Regions from separate parts of the Streptomyces sp. NPDC012835 genome, predicted to be linked through region 3. Evidence: riboswitches for the same ligand, from Rfam matches in the RefSeq annotation. Region 3 holds a riboswitch; each other region holds the start of a gene.
The links. A riboswitch is a leader RNA that binds a small molecule or an ion and turns the genes downstream of it on or off. The one in region 3 is predicted to bind cyclic di-AMP.

Region 1 (2,192 bases), on a different contig from region 3:
GGGCCTCCCGCACCGGGACGCGGGAGACGCCGTAGCGCCGCGCCAGGTGTTCCTCGGTGAGTCTGCTGCCCCGCTCGAACAGACCGGAGACGATGTCGTCGCGAATCGCCGTGCATACCGAGTGCGCGGGAATGCGCATGTCCGAACCTCCGCCTTAATCCGCGCGAAACGCAGCCGATTGACGCCTGTTCCGTGACTCTATTGCAACCAACGCGAATTTCCGAAGGGTGCCCGAAATCCATGGATATCTTTTGGCCAACGGCGGCGGACCGGGGCGGGCGGCCGGTCAGGAGGCGCCCCGCGCCCCGGCCGGGCGACGGCCGGGGCGCGGGGCGCGTCGTCAGACGCTGACGCCGTGCGCGCGCAGATACGCGGCGGGGTCCATGTCGGTGCCGTACTCCTGACCGGTCCTCGCCTCGAAGTGCAGATGCGGGCCGGTGGCGTTGCCGGTGGCGCCCGAGAGGCCGATCCGCTCTCCGGCGGCGACGCTCTGGCCGACCGAGACGGCGATGGAGGAGAGGTGGCCGTACTGGGTGTAGGTGCCGTCGCTCATCCGCAGCACGATGTTGTTGCCGTACGAGCCGCCCCAGCCGGCCTCGACCACGGTGGCCGCGCCGACGGCGACGACGGAAGTGCCGGTGGCGGCGCGGAAGTCGACGCCCGAGTGGCTGCCGGAGGACCACAGCGAGCCGCCGGTGCGGTACCCGGTGGTGATGTACGAGCCCGCGATCGGGAGCCGGAAGGTGTTGAGGCGCTCGCGTTCCGCCGCGCGGGCGGCGCGCTCCCGCTCCGCGCGGATCTCCTTGGCGCGGGCCTCCGCCATGCGCTTGGCCTCCGCCTTCGCGACGGCCTCCGCCTTGATCCTGACGGCCCGGTCGGCGGCGTGGCGCTGGGCCTCGGCCTGGTCGTCGATCACGGCGGGGAGGGATTCGCCGAGGGCGACGGCCTGGCTCAGGCCGGTCTGCGAGGCGGTCTCGGCCCGCGCGTCGGCGGCGAGCGCCGGGGAGGCGGCGAGGGTTCCGATGACCCCTGTGGCGGTGAGTGTCGCGGCGCCGGCGGCGCTCGCGCCCCTGCGGCTCATTCGGCTGCGGGCACGGTGCTTCCCGGTGGCACGGGTGAACGCCATGAGGTGGCTGGTCCTTTCCTTCCCTCTCGCCTACCGGGTTAGCTGACGGGTTCGGAGCAGGAAGGTCTCCTACGGGCCCCTCCGCACGGGCAGAGCCCCGCGAAGGCGGTCCGATTCACCCCAGGGACGGTGGGTCCCCGGCTCCCCTGGGCTCGCGCCTGACGGGGACTCGGCGATGGCTGTCCGATGCCACGGATGCGGCGCAACGGGCGAACAGCCGGACCGACGCTAAGCGGCTGATCTTTCAATCACCAAACGGACAGACTGTTTTGTCACATACACCACAGGACAGACTGCGCCTTCACCAAGGAAGCGGACATAAAGGCGGAACCCCGGCAACCGAGGTCGCCGGGGTTCCAGGAAAGGGCGGATCAGCCGGTGACCACCGTCACTTCGCCGATACCGAGTGCTTCGACCGGCTCCTTGATCTGCGCGGCGTCCCCGACGAGCACCGTGACGAGCCGGTCCACCGGGAAGGCGTTGACGACAGCGGCCGTCGCCTCGACGGTGCCGGTGCTCGCCAGCCGCGCGTACAGCTGGGCCTGGAAGTCGTCCGGGAGGAACTGCTCGACCTGGTCGGCGAGCGTCGCGGCGACGGAGGCGGCCGTCTCGTACTTGAGCGGGGCCACCCCCACCAGGTTCTGCACGGCCACGTCGCGCTCGGCGTCGGTGAGCCCCTCGGCCGCGAGCGTGCGCAGCACCTTCCAGAGGTCCTCCAGCGCGGGCCCGGTCGAAGCGGTATCCACCGAGCCGCTGATGGCGAGCATCGCGGCGCCGGTCGCCCCGCCCGGCGCGTCGGGTGCCGAGGAACGCAGCACCTGGCCGTAGGCCCGTACGCCGTAGGTGTAGCCCTTCTCCTCGCGCAGCACCCGGTCGAGCCGGGAGGTGAGCGTGCCGCCGAGGCAGTAGGTGCCCAGCACCTGGGCGGCCCAGACGCGGTCGTGCCGGTCGGCGCCGATGCGGCCGATCAGCAGCTGGGTCTGGACGGCGCCGGGACGGTCGACGATGACCACCCGGCCGGTGTCGTCCGCGGTGATGGGCGGGACGGGCCGGGACGCGGTGGTGT
Region 2 (2,192 bases), on a different contig from region 3:
ATCATGCTCGGGGACGGGGGCGTACGGATTCTGGTCCCGAGCGATCCCGCGCTGCCCCTCGGGATGAGCGAGCTGGGCTCGTGGCCGGACCGCGCCGAGCAGAAGCCGTACCCCGACGGTGCGACGCTGCTCTTCTACACGGACGGGCTCACCGAGGCGCGCGACCGCGAGGGCGTCTTCTACGCCCCGCGCGACCGGCTGGACGGGCGGATCTTCCCGGGGCCCGACGAACTGCTCCAGGCGCTGATCGACGACGTACGGCTGCACACCGGCGGCGGGAGCCAGGACGACATGGCGCTGCTCGCGGTCAGCAGACCCTCGCCGACGCAGCCGGAGCGGCGCAGGACGATGCCGATCGTTCCGTGAGCGCGCCGCCCCCGCGTGGTCCTTCCGTGAGCGGGCGAGCGGCACCGGCGTGGCCGTTCCGTGAGCGGACGGGCCCCGTCGCGCGATCACCACGCTGTGTGATCGCCGGATGCCCCTCCGCATAACAGATGACACACCATCAGAAACGTGAAAGTGCCGGACGGCCGGTCAACTCGCCCGTTTGAGCGCTCTTGTGTCCCGGTGTGTCCGTTGCGAAGTTGTTAACGATCATCGGGAACAGCTTGGAATAACGCCCTGGTCTCTATTAACGTTCGATAACGCAGCGCGGTTGTCCCAGCCGTCGCCAGAGATGGCACCGTGCCGCACGCGCCGAATCCCGCGAGGGAACCGGGGAACCATCAATTGGGGTGAATCGGGAGCTTTCGCTGCCTTGCGCGGGCAGCGTGAACCCTCGTAGGAGACCTTCCTGCTCCGAACCCGTCAGCTAACCCGGTAGGCGAGAAGGAAGGAAAGGAGTGCGCCCCAGTGGCGTCCAACAAGCCTGCCCTCGAAGGGCCCGTAGCAACCGTCGCACCGGCTGACAATCTCCCCTACGGCCATGGCCTGGGCGAGAGCGGCGAGGCGGAGAGGTCCTGGGGTGAGTGGAACCCCACCGAGGAGACCGTCCGCCCCGTACGCGGCCGGCACCGCGTCGCCAAGCAGCGCGGACTCGCCCGCAGCTCCACGGTCCTCGGCGTGGGTGTCATCGCCGCCGTCGGCGCCGGAGGCATCGCCACGGCCCAGGACAAGCCCGCCGTCTCCATATCCCTGCCCGATGTCATCGCGGACAATCTCCCGGACGCCACATCCCTTCCGGGCATGGGGTCCTCCTCCACCGCCGAGCGGGACACCGCGTCGGAGGTTCTGGCGCAGGCGCCCCTCACCTCCGCCGGTCTGACGGCCGCGGACAGCGAGCAGGGCACCACCGCCGGCGAGGCGCTCCGCGCCCGTATCCTCCAGCAGGCCGAGCAGCAGCAGGCCGAGGCCGACGCCACCCAGAAGGCGGCCACCGAGACCGCCGCAGCGGTCGAGGCCGCCTCGCAGGCCAAGAAGCAGCAGACCGCGGCCGAGAAGGAAGCCGCGGAGGCGAAGGCGAAGGCCAAGGCGGAAGCCGAGGCCAAGGCGGAGGCGGAGCGCCTCGCCAAGCTGGCCGCCAGCTACGCCCTTCCCACCTCGTCGTACACGATCACCTCCACCTTCGGTCAGGCCGGCTCGCTCTGGTCCTCCGGCCAGCACACCGGCCTGGACTTCGCCGCCCCCACGGGCACGCCCGTCAAGGCCGTGCACAGCGGCACCGTCAAGTCGGCGGGCTGGTCGGGTTCGTACGGCTACCGCACCGTCCTGGAGCTGGATGACGGTACGGAGATCTGGTACGCCCACCAGTCCTCGATGACCGTCACGGCGGGCCAGAAGGTCTCCACCGGCGACGTCATCGGCCGGGTCGGCGCCACGGGCAATGTGACCGGGCCCCATCTGCACCTGGAGGTCCACACGGCCGGCGGCGCCGGTGTCGACCCGATGGCCTGGCTGCACGGCAAGGGCATCAACCCCTGACAACCCCGGCCGGTTCCGGGTCCGCTCCCCGGACCCGGCCCCCTCCCGCCCCGGGCCGATGCCGGTCTTCAGGACGTCGGGCCGGGGAATGGGACGGCCGCGTTCCGCGTTGGAACAACGCATGACTGAACTGCGTACGCTCGGAAAGTCCGACCTCCAGGTCTACCCGCTCAACCTCGGCGGCAATGTCTTCGGCTGGACCGCCGACGAGAAGGAGTCGTTCGCCGTACTCGACGGGTACACGGCAGTCGGCGGCAACTTCATCGACACCG
Region 3 (2,192 bases):
CGCGGGGCGGCCCGGGAGGGGAGCGTCAGCTCAGGTGGAGCTGCTGGCCCGGGTAGATCACGTCGGCGTTCTCGACGATGTCCTTGTTGAGGTCGAAGACCTTCTTCCAGCCGCCCTCGACCTTCTGGGCGGTGGCGATCCTGGAGAGGGTGTCGCCGGACTTGACCTTGTACTCGCCGTCGCCCTTCTTGATCGTGGCGGGACGGCTCTGGCCGCGCGAGGCGGGCTGCGCCTCGGCGCGGCTCGACTTCGGCTGGGCCTGCTGCTGAGGAGCGGACTGCTGCTCGGGGGCGGACTGCTGCTTCGGGGCGGACTGGGTACCGGAGCCGGAGCCGGAGCCGGTGGAGCCGGAGCCGGTGGAGCCGGAGCCGGTGGAGCCGGAGCCGGTGTCAGCGGAGCCACCGCTGTACGAGGCGCCGGAGAGGTTCACGCCACAGCTCGGCCAGGCACCCTTGCCCTGGCCGGCCAGGACCTTCTCGGCGACGGCTATCTGCTGGGACTTGGACGCCTGGTCGGCGCGGGGGGCGTAGGCGGTGCCGCCGTACGCGGCCCAGGTGGAGCTGGTGAACTGCAGGCCGCCGTAGAAGCTGTTGCCGGTGTTGATGGCCCAGTTGCCGCCGGACTCGCACTGGGCGACCTGGTCCCACTCGGAGGCGGTCGCGGCGGACGCGGAGGTGGCGCCGATCAGCGGGGCGGCGACGGCGGCACCGGTGATGCCGGCGAGTGTGGCGTAGCGGACCGCCTTGGACGGACGACGGTGCTTGGCCTTGCTGGAAAACAGCAGCATGGAGCATCTCCTCACCGACGCCTGCGAGGTCAGCTGTCGGGTTCGGGCCAAGTGAGTTGCCCGGCCGCGTGCTCTCGCACGCGGCTTCACCCCAAGCCGTCCCCTGACCGTCTCTCGACGGCCGGGACCGGCGCGAACCTTTGGGTCCCCCGCTCCTGCCTTCGGCGCTTGACGCGACGACTACTCCCCCCGACCGACGGCAGGATTCGGCGTTTCCGGTCGACGAGGCCCGCGGTGCGAGCGGTTCAGACCGTAATCACAGGCCCACCGGTTGTTCAAAGAAGGACATCCGGGAGGAATCACCCTTCCACCCTCGGGGGGCCACCGTGTTTCCGCAGGTGGGAGCGGATCGGGTCAACCGGCGGAGCAAAAGACCCCAGTTGCGGCGAAGAGACCCTTGTCTCATTTGCGCAGAAGTGGACATAAGGCTGCGAACTGCCCCTCGATCGGGGCCGTTTTGGGTTCGTGGCCGCGCCTCTGGCCAGCACGGACCGGGGCGCCGATGACGTCAACGGCGCCCCGTCCGGTCAGACCCAGCCGCCGGCGACCTTCTGGGAGCCGATCACGACGGAGAGGGACTCGCCGCCCACGGTGACGGATTCCCCCTGACCGGTTTCCTCACCACCCGTCACACCGGCGAGGCCGGCGCCGGTACGGGTCGATCCGCCACCGCGCGAGGCGCGGTCGTTCGGCTCGCGCTCCTTGACCGAATGGCCCGATGTGCCGTCTTCGTCGGCGGCGGCGCCCCGGTGCTTGCCCTTGGCGGGCGCGGTGGTGCCGGAGTCTGAGGGGCTCTCGGAACCGGTGGCTCCGGGCGTCGGGGCGGAGGAGGAGGACCCCGAGGGCGTGGGCTCGCCGGTCGCCTTGTCCTCACCGCCGCCGTCCGGGGCGGTCGAGCCGCCGGGGGAGGCGGCGGAACCGTCCGCGCCGTCCGCGCCCTTGTCGTCCTGTCCCGAGCCGGTCACCCCGTCGAGCACACCGCCGACGACATCGGTGACGCCCTTGGTGAGGCCGGAGACCGTCGCACAGCTCGCCCACGCCTCGGTGCCCTGCGCTTCGAGCACCTTCTCGGCCACCGCTATCTGCTGGGAGCGGCTCGCCAGGTCGGGGCTGGCCGCGTACTCCGCGCCGCCGAAGCTGTCCCATGTCTCCTGGGTCAGCTGAAGCCCGCCGAGGTAGCCGTTGCCGAGATCGGCGCTCCAGTGGCCACCGCTCTCGCACTCGGCGACGCGGTCCCATGTGGAGGCGTCCGCCGCGCTGGCGCCGCTGGCGGCGAACAGCGGAATGGCGATCGCCGACCCGGTCACCCCCGCGGCGACGAGAAGGGCAGGGGCCTGGCGAGGCCGACGATGTTTCCCGGAGCGCATGCGATTGCCTTCCGTCCGACTGTCAGTTCGACCCGGCA

Region 1: it holds a riboswitch for cyclic di-AMP, as region 3 does, so the genes downstream of both, ACFY6S_RS07035 (M23 family metallopeptidase) here and ACFY6S_RS15065 (transglycosylase family protein) in region 3, are expected to answer to the same signal.
Region 2: it holds a riboswitch for cyclic di-AMP, as region 3 does, so the genes downstream of both, ACFY6S_RS21470 (M23 family metallopeptidase) here and ACFY6S_RS15065 (transglycosylase family protein) in region 3, are expected to answer to the same signal.

Annotation. Positions count from the first base shown of each region.
Region 1 covers NZ_JBIBBW010000001.1:1,715,928-1,718,119, forward strand. Annotated here, with positions in the region: gene ACFY6S_RS07030 (GntR family transcriptional regulator) at 1-139, opposite strand, end outside; gene ACFY6S_RS07035 (M23 family metallopeptidase) at 341-1,126, opposite strand; cyclic di-AMP (ydaO/yuaA leader) riboswitch at 1,139-1,311, opposite strand; gene ACFY6S_RS07040 (M16 family metallopeptidase) at 1,498-2,192, opposite strand, start outside.
Region 2 covers NZ_JBIBBW010000005.1:19,505-21,696, reverse strand. Annotated here, with positions in the region: gene ACFY6S_RS21475 (PP2C family protein-serine/threonine phosphatase) at 1-366, shown strand, start outside; cyclic di-AMP (ydaO/yuaA leader) riboswitch at 685-841, shown strand; gene ACFY6S_RS21470 (M23 family metallopeptidase) at 853-1,920, shown strand; gene ACFY6S_RS21465 (aldo/keto reductase) at 2,042-2,192, shown strand, end outside.
Region 3 covers NZ_JBIBBW010000003.1:405,185-407,376, forward strand. Annotated here, with positions in the region: gene ACFY6S_RS15065 (transglycosylase family protein) at 26-784, opposite strand; cyclic di-AMP (ydaO/yuaA leader) riboswitch at 791-964, opposite strand; gene ACFY6S_RS15070 (transglycosylase family protein) at 1,315-2,094, opposite strand.